Regions from separate parts of the Alteromonas sp. CI.11.F.A3 genome, predicted to be linked through region 3. Evidence: predicted binding sites of a transcription regulator. Region 3 holds the regulator's gene; each other region holds the start of a gene.
The links. Region 3 encodes MetJ, which represses methionine synthesis genes. Its sites were predicted from a motif close to TAGACGTCTAGACGTCTA; they were not measured.
Positions count from the first base shown of each region.

Region 1 (6,064 bases), 680 kb from region 3:
CCTAGTCAAATAAGTATGTTTGATGTGCCTCCCGAGACAATTGATAAAGCATAAACAGTGAGGCTTACCTCACCATAGCTGTTAATGCAGATGATAAAAGTGGAACCTTTGCATGTCCTTAGATAAATATGTGTCGTTTGCTACAAAGTCGTTTACCTTGCCTGATATATGTATACGTATCCGCTCGGTATTAGATAACCCTCGTTCAAGTGCAAGCGATCTTGGCGATTTAATCAGTTTAGATTCGTCATTAACAGCCAAGGTGCTGCGATTGGCAAACAGTTCACTGTTTCGGTTTCCATCACAAGTAGAGTCTGTTTCAAAAGCCATCAACATTATTGGTGGTGAAGCTTTGTATAATTTGGTGGTAGCAGAAACCGCCAACACCGCCTTTAAATACTTTGATACCCAGCTTATTAACCTTGATAAACATTGGTTTGACTCTGTTTATTGTGGAATGGTGGCGAAGCATTTGGCTAAGGCCAGCAATATGCGCGGCAGTGAGCGTTTCTTCGTGATGGGTATATTGCAAAACCTCAGTGAGTTAGTCATTGCTAAACGCTCGCCAGAGCTTTATAAAAGCTATATTGAGCAAGATAGCGATATGCTGCTAGGGGCAAGACAAATTCAACATTTTGGTTTTACCTTTTCAAACTGTAGCGGTACCATATTAGAAAATTGGAAGCTTCCTCTTGTGCTCTACTATCCGGTTATGCACGCTAATGATATGTCTAGACAGGCTACAGATAGCGATATTGCGCTACTGGCATTAGCATCAAGGGTCACTGCCATGCAGCAAAATGAAAAAACTGACGCTAACATTGAACTTTTCTTAGAAGACATAGCCAATAATAGTGGCGTGAACATAGATGACGTGGCAAATGCCATAGAGTTCGCCGATAGAGAAACAGCAAAAATTTCCATGCTTATCCATTGATTTACCGGCAATGAGGTAAAACAGAGATAAGCAGCCCTGAGCTTTATAAAGCCAAGGCAGCTTGATGGTTGTTGAATGTAAGTTCATAAGCCGCTTTACAAGTGTTCAATCGTAAAACTAAGCGGTAAAAAACACATAGCTAACGTAATACCCATGGAAGGGCATGATAGGGTGTTAAATGGCTATGCCATAACAACACCAAACCAATAAAAATTTATTAAAAATTATGCTTAATCTAACAAAATTATTCTGTGTAGTATGCTGTCTTCTTGGCATAAGTACTGCCGTCTTCGCAGCAGATCGCGACTTAATTCAAACGCTTTATCACGCCGACTTTACGCCAGACACTGACGACGAAGTACCAAGATTCTCGTTAAATGGTGAGTTAGGCATACTCTCAAACACGGGTAATACCTCTGCAGCAAGTATTAAAGCGGGTATTAACGCCGATCATGAAACTGAGAATTGGAGCAGTCTGTACTTTGCAGAAATGCTTTATCAAGAAAGTAACACCGATGGCACGGGTCGCGATGTGTCGGCCAAACGCTTCTATGGCAGTGCTCAGTTCGATTACAAATTAAACCAGCCTGGTCGACGCTTGTTCATGTACGGCGATTATGAAGATGATGCCTTTAGCGGCTATGATCATCGTGCTTCACTGGCAGCCGGTTGGTCACAACGGGTTTGGCGAGATGAAGTCAGCGAGTTCCGTTACAGTGTTGGGCCTGGCTATGCTTTTGTTGAGCTAGAAGAACCCCTTGAAGAAGATATTAACAACGGGGTAATTGTTCGGGCATCAGCTGAATACAAATACCATTGGGCTTCAGGTGCTAACCTTCGACAATTTGTAAGCACGGAAGCGGGCGATGAAAATACTAAATCTCGTTCTGAGACGTCTTTGTCGGCTAATGTTTTCGGCTCTTTAGCCATGAAGCTATCGTTTATTCTGAACCACGAAACTGATACTACCGAAGATGTAGATGGGTTAAGTACCGAGACCTCGGTTGCCCTGGTTTATCAATTCTTCTAATAATTACGCTTAAAGCTTATCAATAAGTGTAAATTTTACGTCTTATCGTCTAATTTTTGTTCAACCCTCATTGACTCGCACTAATAGGTAGGTACTATTGGCGCAGAATTTTTCAAGCTATGCTGGCTAGCGCTTATGCTAGGTGTTTGCAGCATGGTAAAGGATAAAACACTACTAGGATTGCTAATGAAAAAACAGCTTCTCGCATCACTTTTGGCCTTGTCTTTCTCTTCTGTTACTTTTGCTCAAGACGATGTTAAACCTTTCACGATGGAAGGTGAGTTAGGTATTATCGCAACAACAGGTAACACTGAAACATCATCAATCAGTGCCGGTATCACTGCTCACCAAGAATTAGAGCAGTGGAGCAACGACTACACGCTTGAAGGTCTTTACAAAAAAGAAACTGTTGATAACGATGATGGTACTGAAGAAGAGTACACATCTGCGCAAAAGTTTTACGGTTCTGCACAGGGTAACTACAAGCTAGATAACCCTGATTACCGTTTATTTGGTTTCGCATCGTATGAAGATGACCGCTTAAGTAACTTCGATTATCAATCAACACTTGCTGTGGGTTGGAACCAAAAAGTACTTGAAAACAACCGTCATACTTTAGAGTACTCAATCGGTCCTGGTTACTCGTTTGCTGAAACGCAAGAAGGCGAAGAGCAGAACAGCATGATTGTTCGTGCTTCAAGCGCATACTCTTGGAAAATTTCAGATACGGCTAAATTCACGCAAACTGTGAGTACGGAAGTGGGTTCTGACAACACGAAGTCTCGTGCTGAATCGGCGCTTACGGCTACTATTAGCGGTAACCTTTCTATGAAGTTGTCATTCAAGTTAGACCACAACTCTAATGTGTCTGACGACGTAGAAAAGCTAGATACTGAAACAGCGGTAACGCTAGTTTACAACTTCTTCTAAAATCGTATTAACGATTGTAGAAACAAAAAACGCTGCCAATAGGCAGCGTTTTTTTGTCTTTAAAAGTGTATGACGATAATTAACTACCGTCATACAGAGCATTAGTGAAGAATACGGGTCTTAATCGTACCGTCAATCTGCTGCAGTTGTGCAAGCGCGTCATAAGCTCTGTCTTGCTGAACATCTACCACTACATAACCAATTTCAGCGTTAGTTTGAAGGTACTGGGCTTCAATGTTAATGCCTTTCTCTGCAAACGCTTGGTTAATTTGAGTAAGAATACCCGGCTGGTTTTTATGCACGTGAAGCAGGCGAGATCGGCTAATGTGCTCTGGCAATGATACTTCAGGGAAGTTAACCGCAGACAAAGTAGAGCCATTATCGCTGTACTTAGCTAATTTACCGGCCACTTCAATACCAATGTTTTCTTGCGCTTCTTGGGTGCTACCACCTACATGCGGCGTCAGAATAACATTATCGAACTTACGTAGAGGCGATTGGAATTCCTCATTGTTCGATTTAGGCTCAACAGGGAATACATCAATAGCTGCGCCATTTAACTGGCCGCTTTCAAGTGCGTCGGCTAGGGCATCAATATCTACAACCGTACCGCGAGACGCATTAATAAAAATGCTGCCTTTCTTCATTTGCGCAAATTGCTCAGCTGCAAACATGTTTTGCGTTTGCTGAGTTTCAGGCACATGTAGCGATACCACATCAGAGGTGTTTAATAGCTTCTCTAACGACTTTATCTGCGTAGAGTTACCTAATACCAACTTATCTTCAATATCGAAAAACTGTACACGCATACCAAGGTGTTCAGCAAGAATACTTAGCTGGGTACCAATGTGTCCATAACCAATAATACCCAGTGTTTTACCTCGGGCTTCGTATGAACCATTTGCTGTTTTTTCCCATTCACCACGATGCGCTTTTGCGCTTTTACTCGGTACTTGGCGAAGCAAAAGAATAAGCTGACCAAGAACAAGCTCTGCCACTGAACGGGTATTAGAAAATGGTGCATTAAATACCGGAATACCGCGGCGTTGTGTTGCTTCTAAATTAACTTGGTTTGTACCAATACAGAAACAACCAATAGCCACCAATTTCTGAGCAGCATCAACTACCTTCTCAGTAATTTGAGTACGTGAACGAAGGCCAATAAAATGCGCATCTTTCACCTTCTCAACAAGCTCTTCTTCAGGAAGGGACGTTTTGAGATACTCAATATTGGTGTATCCATTATTCTTAAAGGTTTCTAATGCACTTTGGTGTACACCCTCTAACAACAATATCCGGATCTTATCCTTCTCTAGTGAAACTTTGCTCATGGATTTGCTATCTCTCGCTGTAGTAGAACTTAATAAGTACGCTGTTTTGGCGGCAGCTGGGAGTGAGCAAGGCCTACACAAACACGCGGTAAACCCATCCATGGGCGCTCCGCCACCGCATCCATGCGGTGGAGGGTTTGTTCCGGCCTTACTCCCTCCCATCTGCCACGCTATATACATTCTTTGACGTGGGCAGCTTCATCGAATCGGCGAGTTTTATCCGCGTAAAACGACAAAGGTACATCCGACTAGTACTAGCCTCAAACTCTCGAAAGGCCATCTAGACGTCTAAACGGAAATCTAACAGAAATCGGTTTAACTTGAAAGCTATTATTTAAAGCTGTTATTTAAAGGTATCAACACCGCTTTCGGTGGCAGACAATACGATGTCTGCGCCACGTAGGGCGAATATGCCGTTGGTTACCACACCAGGAATGTTATTAATCGACTGCTCAAGCTCTCTAGGGTTCAGTATTTCTAGATTATGAACGTCTAAGATGACATTACCGTTATCGGTAACTACGCCTTGGCGGTATTCAGGATCGCCGCCTAGTTTTACCAACTCACGAGCCACAAAAGAGCGCGCCATTGGAATAACTTCAACAGGAAGCGGGAACTTGCCAAGCACAGGTACACGCTTGCTGTCATCTACAATACACACAAACGTGGTTGATGCACCGGCCACAATTTTTTCGCGGGTAAGGGCAGCGCCGCCGCCTTTAATCATGTGTTTGTGTTCAGTAACTTCATCAGCACCGTCGATATACACCGAAATATTGCTTACATCGTTTAGTGCGAAAACTTCAATGCCTAGGGCTTCTAGCAACTTGGTAGAGGCATCAGAACTTGATACCGCCCCTTCAATGTTGTTCTTAATTTTGCCGAGTTCTTCAATAAAAAAATTAACTGTGGAGCCAGTTCCTACACCAACAATACTGCCGTTTTCAACATACTCAATGGCTGCTTTAGCTACTGCTTGCTTCTTTGCATTCTGATCCATAGTGACTCTCCTAACTAAATTTTCATCAGTTTACCGGAAAACCACGGGCTAACCCACCGTGAAGGGGGAATTAACGACGCGTTAGGCTCGATTAAAGGTCAGTTGCTGCGTGGGGGTAACAATACGGTTTACAGGAATGTCCCAATGCTGAACGGGAAGTTGGTCTACTTGTTGGCAATCGTGGGCAATACCAATGAGTTTTGGTCTTATCGTTTGTGTTTGAATACTGGCTAACGTTCTATCGTAATAGCCGCCGCCCATACCTAAGCGGTTTCCATTTGCATCGAATCCCACCAATGGCATAAGTATCACCTGATGATGAAAGGTAGGAATAACATCTGGGCAAGCGAGTATTGGCTCTTCAATGTTGTATTTGTTCACGCGCATTGGCGTTTTATCTGTATACCGAAGAAAAAGCAGGTGGCCTTTGCAAACAGGGTGCAATACAGGCAAAGAAGTATGCAGGGCAGCCCCTTTGTTTAGTTCCCAGCATGCGTGCATAAAAGGGCGTAAATCTACTTCACCGTCGTTTGGCAGGTAACAAGCAATAGATGATGCATGGGTAATAGCAGGCAATGACAGCAGGTTATCTCGAACTGCTAAAGAGGCATGCTGCTGCTGTGAACTAGATAATGCGTTGCGTGCTGCTCTTAATGTTTTTCGTAGCGTTACTCGTGACGTGATTTTTGACATTTTTTTTAATGTACTTGGGGCGTTCTGTGGCTCCACCTTTTTTACTTCCCTAAATAGTGATTAAGTACCCTTATAAGCTCTGCGTTTTCGACAGGCTTGGTGAGTAGGTCGTCTAAGCCACTTTTTAATAACTGGTCTTGGTG
Region 1 is NZ_CP136708.1:1,328,571-1,334,634, forward strand. It holds gene R1T43_RS05630 (DUF1289 domain-containing protein) at 1-54, shown strand, start outside; gene R1T43_RS05635 (HDOD domain-containing protein) at 113-937, shown strand; gene R1T43_RS05640 (DUF481 domain-containing protein) at 1,164-1,967, shown strand; gene R1T43_RS05645 (YdiY family protein) at 2,154-2,897, shown strand; gene serA (phosphoglycerate dehydrogenase) at 2,999-4,228, opposite strand; gene rpiA (ribose-5-phosphate isomerase RpiA) at 4,572-5,228, opposite strand; gene R1T43_RS05660 (5-formyltetrahydrofolate cyclo-ligase) at 5,310-5,921, opposite strand; gene R1T43_RS05665 (ATP-binding protein) at 5,963-6,064, opposite strand, start outside.
Region 1: a site for MetJ is predicted at 4,510-4,527, ahead of serA (phosphoglycerate dehydrogenase). Genes of this name have one in related genera too.

Region 2 (6,064 bases), 240 kb from region 3:
AGTTTGCACTCTTCCAACGATAGATAACGAAGATACAAATCAAGAAGCCGTTTAATGGCAAAATGGTCTCGTAAAATACGTCAATAATAACGTCGAAAAGCGACTTATCGACACCCGCGTAGCTGGCAAACTGAGTAAGTGCTTCCACTTTGCCAAAAGACAAAGTACACAATATTGCTAGCACAAGCATTACGCTGCCAAGTGATGCTAACGCCCACTTTCTGCTTACGCCCTTCTCGTCCATTAACGCCGCTACTGGCACTTCAAAGATAGACACTAAAGACGTAATTGCGGCAAAGAACACTAATAGGAAGAACAGGCTTGCCACGATAGACGCCCCAACATAGCCAATAGAGCTTTGCAGCGCTAAAAATATGTTAGGTAAATAAGTGAAGATCATGCTCACCGATGACTCACTAAGTTCATCAGGGTTAATATCAGGGTTGAATGAGAATATCGCCGGTAGAATCATCAAGCCGGCCGTGAAGGCCACTGCGGTATCGGTTATGGCTACTAACTTTGCCGACGTAGGTACATCTGCTCTTTTGTCGATATAACTGCCGTAGGTAATCAATATCCCCATACCTAGCGATAGGGAGAAAAAGGCTTGTGCAAGCGCACCATTAACCACAGTTGCGGTGAGCTTTGAGAAGTCTGGAATAATATAAAACTTCACACCTGCCATGGCGTTTTCGCGAGTAAGCACAAATACGACAAGGCCAATTAGCATGACAAAAAGGGCTGGCATTAGCAGCTTAGCGGCTTTCTCAATACCCTCTTTAACACCACCTTGCAGAATAAGATAAACCACACCGACAACCACAGCCATATAAGCAAAAATAGACGATGAATTAATAAATAACCCAAAGGTATCTGGGTTAGCTAAGATGTCTAAATTACCGCTGACAGTTTCAAATAGATAACCGAAAATCCACACCGTGATCACCATGTAGAACACGGCAATCATAAATGGCGTAGCAATGGCTAACCAGCCAGCGATTTTCCACTTTCCAGAATTACCACTGATTGCACTGTATGCGCCTAATGGATCTTTTTTGGCATGACGCCCCACTGACATTTCCGCTAACATCACAGGTAAGCAAATAGCGAATACAAAAATGGCGTACATTAACAAGAATGCACCACCGCCATTTTTTGCTGCGCCCACAGGAAAACCAACAAGGTTACCAATACCTACTGCCGATCCTGCCGCTGCTAGAATAAAACCTATGCGCGATCCGAACTGTTCTCTGGCCCCGCTCATATCCCTTCCTCTTGTTGAGTTTATTTTTATGTTTTCTGGGATGGCGATAACTTATGATTATTTCATCGTGCTAATGGCGTCGACTACGTCGTATTGCTCGCCTTTTTTAAGCGAGTCAAAACACTGCACCATTCCCTGAAATGCATGGTAACAGCAGTGTAATAAAAAGTCTTGATATTGGGCTTACAGAAAGCGGCAATTGGCGTATCACCAAGTTACCACTTTACCGTCCCAGTCAATGAAGTGGCAGCTTTCGTTGCCGTTTAGATGGCGAGATTCACTCAATTTTGACAAATGAGTAAGCAGTTGATTAGCCGTAAATTCAGGCGTAAACAGCTTTTTTGCTTTTACGTTTTTCTGAAACGGTGCTGATAACCCTGTATCGACAGTGCCTGGGTGATAGCACATTAAGAGTGGCTCTTTTAAACGCCGTGTGTACTCTACCGCGGCTGTTTTTACCAACATATTAAGCGCGGCTTTTGAAGCTCGATATCCATACCAGCCCCCGAGTTTGTTATCAGAAATACTGCCCACCCGCGCACTAATACAAACAATAGACGGGCTTTCTTTCACCATTACAGACACCAAGTACTTCATCCATAAAGCGGGCATCGTACTATTGACTGCAAAGTAAGTTGCTAGCGCTCCTTCACTAATATCTTCAAGCCGTTTTTCTGGCCGAAGCCCCAAGGGTTCATTATGAAGTACGCCGGTAGCGACAATCGCTAACTTCACTCGTGTACCTTGAGCTTTAAGGTGTGTAACAAACGCCGCTATACTGGCTTCATTGTGTTCAGACAAGCTAATTGCCGTCACATTATCTGGCCACGTAGGGTCTTTATAACCACTGCGGCTAAGCGCTATAACCTTTTTAGGGTTCTCGCCTTCACCGGCGTCAGCGCTTGCCAATAATTGAACCAGAGCCTTACCTATCCCGCCCGACGCCCCAATGACAAGAGACACCGTACTAGCGTTTTGCTCAGCAGTATTTTGCTCGGCTTTGGGATTATCAGTCATTGTCGCCACCTGTGCCTTGTGTGCTTTCGATACTCGCATTATTTTTCGCCCCAGCTGTGCTTTTAGTATGCGCAGCATTCGCATCACAGGGTGATTCCTGTTGAATCTCGCCAGGCACACATCGGTCACAGGTACGTTTTTTACCGGTCAGTAAATACGAAATGGTATAGCGGTGTTTGGCGAATTTGAGGTAACACCAATCGGCAACAATTCGAATAACAGGCCAGCGCAAAGGGGCATATAGCCACCCCACACCCACGGCTTTCCACGCTTGGTGGGTTACATCTAGCCCAGTAATAAGCGTGCCATCGGGTAATAACCCGTGAATTCTGGCATTCAGCGCATGCCAATCTAACTCAGGGTATTGAGCGGCAAACTCTGGTGTTTGAATATCTACAAGGGTTAATGCGCCGTCTTTATCCCGTTTTCGTAAATGGCGCATTTCTGTTTTACACAAGGGGCAGTAGCCATCGTAAAAAATTATCAATGTAGTCACCTCTGACTTGGCGGTAGCTTTCTATGTTTTTGTACTTTCTATGTTTTAAGCTGTTCGTATTTTGGGCTTTTTATTTATTATACTTTTATACGCTAAAAAAATGCACTTGGATGACTTGAGTTTACCCGCGCTCACACCCACACTGATGTCATAAGTTTTTTCTGAGGTAACACAATGGCAAATTTACAAGTAGCCACCCTAGCAGGCGGGTGTTTTTGGTGTATAGAGTCAGCATTTAATACGGTTGAAGGTGTTGAAAAGGCAGTATCTGGCTATGCAGGCGGCGAAGATGCCTCACCAACCTATGAATCGATTTGTGGTGGCGGTACTGGTCACGCTGAAGTGGTTCAAGTGACTTATGATGCAGATAACATCAGTTATCGAGAAATATTAGAGATATTCTTTGCGCTACACGATCCTACTCAATTGAACCGTCAAGGCAATGATGTGGGCACCCAATATCGCAGTGCGGTTTTCTATCACAACGATGCGCAAAAAGACGCTGCTGAAGCTATTATTGCAGAGATTACGTCTGAGGAGATTTGGCCTAATCCGGTTGTCACCGAAGTTGTGCCCATTGATAACTACCATCAGGCTGAAGACTACCATCAGGATTACTTTAAAAATAATCCACAAAACCAATACTGTTCAATGGTAGTTGCACCTAAACTAGCGAAGTTTAAAAAGACATTTGCTTCACGTTTACGCACGCAGGCATAAGCAGCCACAATAGAATTAGCTTGGCTTACTCGCGTTGAACGGCCAAACAAAAATGCGGTTACAGATTAAAATCTGTAACCGCATTTTTTATTTCTATTGATAGCCCGTGCATTGAAGCACAGCGCTATTGCAACTCAGTATTTTTGGAGTTCTTTGCTACTGGAGCTTAGTGCTACTGACGCATAGCACTACTGAAACCATGCGTCATTTAAAGGTACTGAGAACAATAAAGGTGCCATGGCTTCGTAACGTGGTGTCTCTGCGTCACATTTGATGTTCTTCAAGTAGTTTACTTTCCACGGATCGTTTATTAGCCACAAGGTATCTTCTACTACTACCAGCCCTTCAATTGAAGCGTTATCCATTACATATTCGCCACACTCATTATCCGCACTTACATTAAACTGCATAGAGATACGTTTTGTTTCAACCTTACCAGCAACATCAATAACCCAGACCTCGTTATCGTTTCGGGCCGCGGCCAGTAAGAAGTTATTACCGCCCTCAGCACTATAAAGTGCTAAGCCATTAATAGGGTGGCTACCCGCATCAAAAATAGGAACCGATAAATCAGGTTCATCTACCACAGCGAAGTCCGCACTTTGCCAAAAATCATCTGTTATGTTTAGCGAGAAAATACGCGGCTGCCCCGCTTTGTCCTTCTCAAGACCTAAGTACAAGGTGCCATCTTCTGCCATGGCCATGCCTTCGATACCGTCGTTGGGAAAGTTACCCACTTCAAATTCGGTAGGAAACTGCAAAGGACGAACATGGGTCATGGTGACGCTATCATTCTCATCCCGCTCTAATCGAACCAACAAGGTGGGATAATCGGTTGAGCCCGTGTTTTGATATTTCTTTTCGCAGCGGGTAGAGAGAGTCCCCGTGCGGGTGGCATCTTCAGTTACGGTATAAATCACATTCGGGTTACTTGGGTCGCTTGCTAGCGCTTCTAAATCTGGTGCATTGGTTAAATAGTCACTAAAACAACTTCGGCGCACTCTTGTGGCAAGTTTAAATGCATTACTTGAGGTAGTCAGTGTTGCCGTATCTTTATCAAGAAAATGCAGTTTTCTTTGCTGCTCGAACGCGGCACTCCCATCTGCAATAGTGACTAGTTGGCCATCAATTTCAATGAGTCCTGAGGTTTGAGGGTCTTGCATTACATCGCTAGTATCAGTGGATATCCAACGCCCAACAGAGGTTAAAACCGAGCTAGTTGTGGCGCTAGCTGCGTCTTCGCTAAATGCGGCATCTTTGTTCTCGCTACAGCCTGCCATAACACTACTTAACGCTACGACAATACACGCGGCAACCGGCCAATTTTTCAACATGATATTCACTTCCTTCAACATTAAGATGCCCATTTAGCGCACGCCTGGCATAAGCCGTAAGCACTAACTTATTATCAACAAACCGCTATCAGTAAACTGCTGGCAACAAATCAGCCCGCAAACGGGATCAGGGCCTATAATTCTACTGCCGGTCAAATTTACGATATCACCATTTGCGATACCGCCTGCAGTTTTAGCCGTAGGGCAAAGACAAATTTATGGGCGCAAACCGTCACGAGTTAAGCCCGTTAGGGTAAAAAATGTAAGCGAGTATATCTACCATACCGTTTAAAGCCAAAAAAGAGTAAGGTACATTTTTCTTCTTATTGCTTTTGGTAGGAGCATATTATTTCTAAGCAGTATATTCCTGCGGTGATTGCAGGCCCAATGGTTAGACGAGTCACACAAAGTGCGTGTCATATCTGGCTAGTAACCTCTGAGGCTAAAGCGCCAACGTTTGCACTTACTCAACATGAGTCGCAGCTTAACGCAGAGGTGACAAGCACTTGCGTGCAAGTAGGTAAGCACGCATTCATTCACTTATTGTCTGCCACTGTAGATGAAAGCTTTACTGCCAATATACCTATCTACTACCAACTCACCTTTGCAGCGACTGAATGCCAAGAAAAGTGGCAACAAGAGCAAGCAGACTTACTTTATACCAATCAAACTGCTTTGAGCTTTTGCTGGACCAACAAGCCAGAAACCATACTGCATGGCTCATGTCGAAAGCCTCATTTTGATGGTGACGACGCCCTCGCCCAAGTCGATAATTTGCTCGATAGTGCCATTGCTTCAAACAGCCCTCGCCCTGATGTGCTTATGATGACAGGAGATCAAGTTTACGCCGATGATGTCGCCGGGCCTACCCTGCAAGCCATTCACCAAACTATCGCCTTACTTGGGCTTTTCGAAGAGCCTCTTGATGGCGCGGTATTAGATAACTCAGCAGAGTTGCCTACTCACCCCCATGGTTTTTATGAACGCGAGCAGTTACTGCCACAAACAGAAACAAACACCGCCCTTTCATCACTCTTTTTTGGTGCCAAAAGAAAGCCCATTTTTACTTCGGTTAATGCGCAAAATCACTTAATAAGCTGCGCCGAAGTGATGGCCATGTATTTCTTGGTGTGGTCGCCTGTCCTGTGGCGAAACGTGACGTTTCATATCAATGATATAGCCGCACAACACAAAGACACCTTTGAAAAAGAACAAAGTGCCATTGAAGGGTTT
Region 2 is NZ_CP136708.1:887,200-893,263, reverse strand. It holds gene R1T43_RS03875 (sodium-dependent transporter) at 1-1,264, opposite strand, end outside; gene R1T43_RS03870 (SDR family NAD(P)-dependent oxidoreductase) at 1,472-2,281, opposite strand; partial or broken gene R1T43_RS03865 (thiol-disulfide oxidoreductase DCC family protein) at 2,388-2,768, opposite strand; gene msrA (peptide-methionine (S)-S-oxide reductase MsrA) at 2,952-3,497, shown strand; gene R1T43_RS03855 (hypothetical protein) at 3,686-4,831, opposite strand; gene R1T43_RS03850 (alkaline phosphatase family protein) at 5,219-6,064, shown strand, end outside.
Region 2: a site for MetJ is predicted at 2,856-2,873, ahead of msrA (peptide-methionine (S)-S-oxide reductase MsrA). Genes of this name have one in related genera too.

Region 3 (6,064 bases):
CCTAGCATGTGGCAAATAGCGTAGCTCAACTCACTACGGTTAAGGGTGTAAAAATGAAAATGCTTCACGCCTTCTTTGGCAAGTACCTTAACCTGATCCATCGCGATGTTAGCACCAATGAGGTTCCGAGTAGCTTGATCGTCATCGTCAAGTCCATCGAACATTTTGTGTAAGAACCCAGGCACATGTACATTCGTGAACCCAGCGAACTTTACCAAAGTCTGGTAATTGGTTACTGGCAGTATGCCAGGCACTAGGTCTAGGTCGATACCTGCAGCTGCTGCACGGTCACGAAAACGCAAAAATACACTGGTGTCGAAGAAAAACTGAGAAATAGCTTCGCTCGCACCGGCTTCTGCTTTGCGTTTAAGGTTTAATAAATCGAATTGGGCATTCGGTGCTTCAGGGTGTTTTTCAGGGTAGGCGGCCACTGAGATATCGAAATCGGCTACATCTTTTAGTAGCGCCACTAAATCAGAGGCATACATTTCGGTATCTTTCACACCTGGCGGTAAATCACCACGAAGAGCAACAATACGACGAATGCCTGAATCCCAGTAGTCTTGCGCAATTTGTTTAAGTTCATCACGGCTTGCATCAACACATGTGAGGTGAGGGACGGCCGCAACCCCAGTTTGTTGTTGAATTCGTTTTACCACGTCATGGGTGCGATCACGCTCACCGCTGTTTGCTCCATAGGTCACCGACATGTAACTCGGTTTTAATGGTGCTAAACGTTCAACCGACTTCCACAAGGTTTGTTCCATTTTCTCAGATTTTGGTGGAAAAAACTCAAATGACACATCAATGTCACGCAGTTCCGAGAGGGACTGATTCAGTGCATCGACACCTTGTGCGTAAGAAACCATGGTAAAATTACTCTTTTATGGACGTTTAGACGGCTAAATTAAAGAATTTACGTCTAGACGTCAAGAGGTTTACACTGCTCAATTGACCTTTTCGTCAACTTGTTTAGAATTTCTCTTCATAACATAAATAAGATCAGACAGAGTTAGCATCATGGCAGAGTGGAACGGTAAGTATATTCATCCCTACGCAGAGCACGGTAAAAAGAGTGAACAGGTAAAGAAAGTCACCGTTTCTATTCCTATTAATGTGCTAAAAGCATTAACCGATGAACGTACGCGTAGACAAATAAACAATTTACGTCATGCGACGAATTCAGAATTGTTATGTGAAGCGTTTCTTCACGCATTTACAGGTCAGCCATTACCGGATGACGAAGATTTGAGAAAAGATAACCCTAATCGTGTACCTGCTGAGGCAAGACGCATAATGGAAGATATGGGTATAGACGTTTCTATTGAAAACGAACAAGAAGATTAAAAAAACGGCAATGAAAATTGCCGTTTTTTATAATAATCGAATACAAGGCTGCGCGCCCAGTTATTCGATTATACTGCCTTTACTCTGCGCGGTTCGGTACTTCTGGAAGCCTTGCAACACCAGATTCAATCGCCGCTTTCGACACTGCAGAGGCTATGCGTTCACAAAGGCGAGGATCCATTGGTTTAGGAATAATATATTCTTTGCCAAAGGTTAAGCTTTTGCTATTGCTAGCCGCTAACACAGATTCTGGTACGGGCTCTTTGGTAATCGCGCGGAGTGCTTCTACCGCTGCCACTTTCATTTCGTCGTTAATGGCCGTTGCGCGAACATCCAATGCGCCACGGAAAATGAACGGAAAGCAAAGAACATTGTTAACCTGATTAGGGTAATCAGAACGCCCCGTTGCAATAATTAAATCATTTCGAACTTCGTGAGCCAATTCAGGCTTAATTTCAGGGTCGGGGTTAGAGCATGCAAAAACAATCGGGTTAGGCCCCATTAATGCCAAGGTTTCTGGCGGCAATACATCTGGGCCAGATACGCCTACAAAAATATCAGCGCCTTCCATCACATCTTCTAACGTACGTTTATCGGTATTATTGGCAAACAAACGTTTGTGTTCCGTAAGGTCTTCACGGCGGGTATGAATAACCCCTTTTCTGTCTAACATGTAAATGCGCTCTCGTTGCGCGCCACATTTAATAAGCAATTCCATACAGGCTACCGCTGCTGCACCCGCACCCATACAAACTATTTTGGCGCTTTCGATATTTTTGCCCTGAATTTCAATGGCGTTCAACATGCCGGCTGCCGTTACAATGGCAGTACCATGTTGATCATCATGGAATACCGGAATATTACAGCGCTTAATGAGTTCTTGTTCTATTTCAAAGCACTCTGGGGCTTTAATATCTTCTAGGTTAATTCCGCCAAACGTATCTGCAATATTGGCAACGGTATTAATGAATTCTTCCGTGGTGCGATGCTTTACTTCAATATCGATAGCATCAAGCCCAGCAAAGCGTTTAAACAGCAGTGCTTTACCTTCCATCACCGGCTTAGAAGCTAACGGCCCCAAATTACCTAAACCTAGAATAGCAGTACCATTACTGATGACCGCTACCATGTTGCCTTTCGCTGTATATTTGTAAGCATTATCAGGATCTTCAGCAATTTCTCGTACTGGCTCAGCTACCCCTGGACTGTAAGCCAGAGCAAGATCATCCACACTATCGGCTGGTTTTGATAGCTCCACGCTAATTTTACCTGGCGTGGGTTTGGCATGATAATCTAGCGCACGTTGTCTGAAATCTGACATTAGTAAACATATCCTTCGATGTAGGGGTTAGGCAATCTTCGTTACCGTAAGGGCAATCTGCGTTGCCGCAGTAGAATGTCTTCGACTCTATCACAGGGATATTTAAGTACATATCTGATCTGCCCTTTATACCTTTAATCTAGGACAGACTTGCTTGTATGACCAGTGACATCGTCGAATATCTGCCATTCACCATATTAATGATACTTTGAAAATTAATACATTATTTCTATTTTATAGAAGTAGGTATAGATGTTGGTATAGACGTAGGCATAAGTGAGCATCGAATAGCGTTGTAAAAAAGGCATTAAATCGGCCAGTTAAGGCGCTGGTTATCGGAATAGGTATAATGGAAACATGATAAAGGAAAGCGTAACTTAAGATGTCGGAAAAGAAACTGATTGAAGCGTTAACGGCGGTGTGTGAGTGGGCAAAATCTGAGTCGGTTGGCTTTGAATGGCTTACTCATATGGGGCACTGGCGCAGGCCGGAAATTATTGCAGTGTTTGAAACCGAGAAACAGAAAAGCGAAGCGCTAGCAGCAAATTGGAACCAAGCATTTGAAGATGAGCTCGATAATGTGTGTCACACGTTGAAGGCACAGATTAAAGGTGTTCGCTACGACAGCGAGCAAGCGTGCACTTCGCAAAGTAACGGCAATTGGGAACGGCATTTAAAACGCAGAGCTTTTCACTGAGAGCATTGCATTAGGCGATTTCTTCATTCGCCGAGCTCTCCACTCGCTGTGCCTTCCACTCGCCGAGCACTGTATTGGAAGCGCTTTCTATGGAGCGCAGACACAAAAAAAGCGCCGATAGGCGCTTTTTTTAAAGAAACATAGTGTTTCTGAGTACTGAGCTTATTTAGCGCCCAAAGCACCGAAACGTTTCTTGAAGCGGTCAACACGACCACCGGTGTCAACGTTACGTTGCTTACCAGTGTAGAATGGGTGACATGCAGAACATACGTCTAAGTTAATATCTTTACCTAGAGTAGAACGGATTTTCATTACGTTGCCGCAAGAACATGTTGCTGTCATTTCAGCGTATTCTGGGTGGATACCATCTTTCATTTTGGATTACCTTCAATATGAGGCCGTATCGCTATCTGGCCCGAAGCCAAACACCATACGCAACTTTAAATTCAATGACCGACCGCAGATATTGCAGTCAGCCGCAAAAGAGCGGCGCATAATAAAGGAAGCGTCGTAAGTGATCAAGCACTTTTTGTATGCGAAGTAAACAGGGGCGGTGTTGATTCCGCACAGGGGCAAAAATAAATTCCCTTCCCTTATTTGACATTATGTTTAAATGCCAGATCATTAGCGGTTCTGAATTTACGTCTACTCACTTTACGTTTATCAATATTGGGGCATCAATTTTAATGGTATTCATTCAGGTGGCTGTACCTGTGCCGCTTCGCCAACTATTTACCTATTCTCATACCGATACCTTACAACCTGGTGTGCGGGTAAAAGTGCCTTTCGGCCCACGTCAATTGGTAGGCATTGTAGTTGAATCCGGTGTAGACATAGATGATACCAGTAAAATAAAAGCCATCATTGAGGTAGTAGATAGCGAGCCGGTTATCGACGAGTCGCTAAGAAAAATGGCGCATTGGTTATGGCAGTATTACCACCATGCGCCCGGGGAAGTGATACATGCCATGCTTCCCGTGCCCCTTCGAAAAGGTGAGCCTGCCACGCCATCACCCGCGCAATATATTCAAGTCACACCAGAAGGTGCTGATACCGATGTTAATAGTTTAAGCCGAGCACCCAAGCAGATGGCTTGTTTAGAAGCCGTTCAAACCACATCACTTATTGCTAGCGAAGCGCGCAAAACCTTTTCACCGGCAGTAGTGAAAGCGCTATTAGATAAAGCACTTATTGAGTTAGTGGAAATTACACCTGAACTCACTGCGCAAGCTTGGTTAGATACCTTCGACATTGGCGAAAAGCCCGTACCTGATAAAGAACAAGGGGTAGCGATAGCGGCGTTAAACCAGCAGCATGGTACTTTTGCAATCAGCTTGCTTGAGGGGGTTACAGGTAGCGGTAAAACCGAAGTGTATCTGCAATCTATAGAACCTTTGCTTAAAGCCGGCAAACAAGTGCTTATTTTAGTGCCTGAAATTGGTTTAACGCCGCAAACCGTTTCGCGGTTCGAAAAACGTTTTAATATTCCTGTTGGGGTATTGCACTCTCAATTGACAGACGCGGCGCGATTATCGGTATGGCAGCGGGCAAGGGCAGGCGAACTAGGTATTATTATTGGTACGCGTTCAGCTATTTTTACGCCGCTTAAAAACCCCGGCATGATCATCGTAGATGAAGAGCATGATGAATCATTCAAACAACAAGATGGGCTTAGGTATCACGCACGAGATTTAGCAGCCATGCGAGCTAAAGAGCATAGCATTCCTTTGTTACTTGGTAGTGCCACGCCAGCGCTGGAAACGCTCAATAATGCTTTAAACGGTCGCTTCGCGCATTTACAACTAACCCGCCGCGCCGCAGGGGCGCAAAGCACTAAGCAGTATTTATTAGATGCCCGAGACCAGCCTATTCATTACGGTATTTCAGAAGGCTTGCTGACAATTATGCGCCAGCATGTGAATGCTGGGAATCAGATTCTGGTTTTTGTAAATAGACGGGGTTATGCCCCAGCCCTTTTATGTCATCACTGCGGCACTACGGCAATGTGTAAACGTTGCGATAGACCTTATACTGTGCATAAAGGGCAAAACAGGCTGCAATGCCACCATTGCGGTGCTACCCGTTCAATGCCCAAAGAGTGTGAAGCTTGCCACAGTCATGAAATGGTAACAGCGGGGACGGGCACCGAGCAGGTAGAAGAGGGCTTAATGAAGCTCTTCCCCGATGCCAAGCACGTGCGAATAGACAGTGATTCGGTTCGGGGAAAAGATAAGCTGCATCAAACCTTAGATGCGATCAACCGCCAAGAGCACCAAATATTGGTGGGCACGCAAATTCTGTCAAAGGGACACCATTTTCCTCACGTTACACTGGTGGTTGTTTTAGATTGTGATGGGGCGTTATTTAGTGCTGATTTTCGGGCGCCAGAAAAGCTAGCGCAGCTAGTAACACAGCTAGCAGGTAGAGCCGGGCGGGCAAGTAAACCCGGAGAAATGTGGTTGCAAACCCACAACCCTCACCATCCTTTATTACAAGATTTAGTGAACAACGGTTATGCCCACTTTGCGCGCCATGCGTTAATGGAGCGAAAAGCGTCTGCCTTGCCTCCATATATTAGCCAATTTGTGATTAGAGCCGAGGCAACCGAGAGCTCATCGGCCTATGCTTTCCTGCAACAGGCTAGAGGTGTACTTTTAAACTCAAATACTGCAAACGCAAATTCTACGGGGTTAGTACCG
Region 3 is NZ_CP136708.1:651,530-657,593, forward strand. It holds gene metF (methylenetetrahydrofolate reductase) at 1-869, opposite strand, end outside; gene metJ (met regulon transcriptional regulator MetJ) at 1,021-1,347, shown strand; gene R1T43_RS02865 (malic enzyme-like NAD(P)-binding protein) at 1,427-2,668, opposite strand; gene R1T43_RS02870 (hypothetical protein) at 3,051-3,365, shown strand; gene rpmE (50S ribosomal protein L31) at 3,528-3,740, opposite strand; gene priA (primosomal protein N') at 4,052-6,064, shown strand, end outside.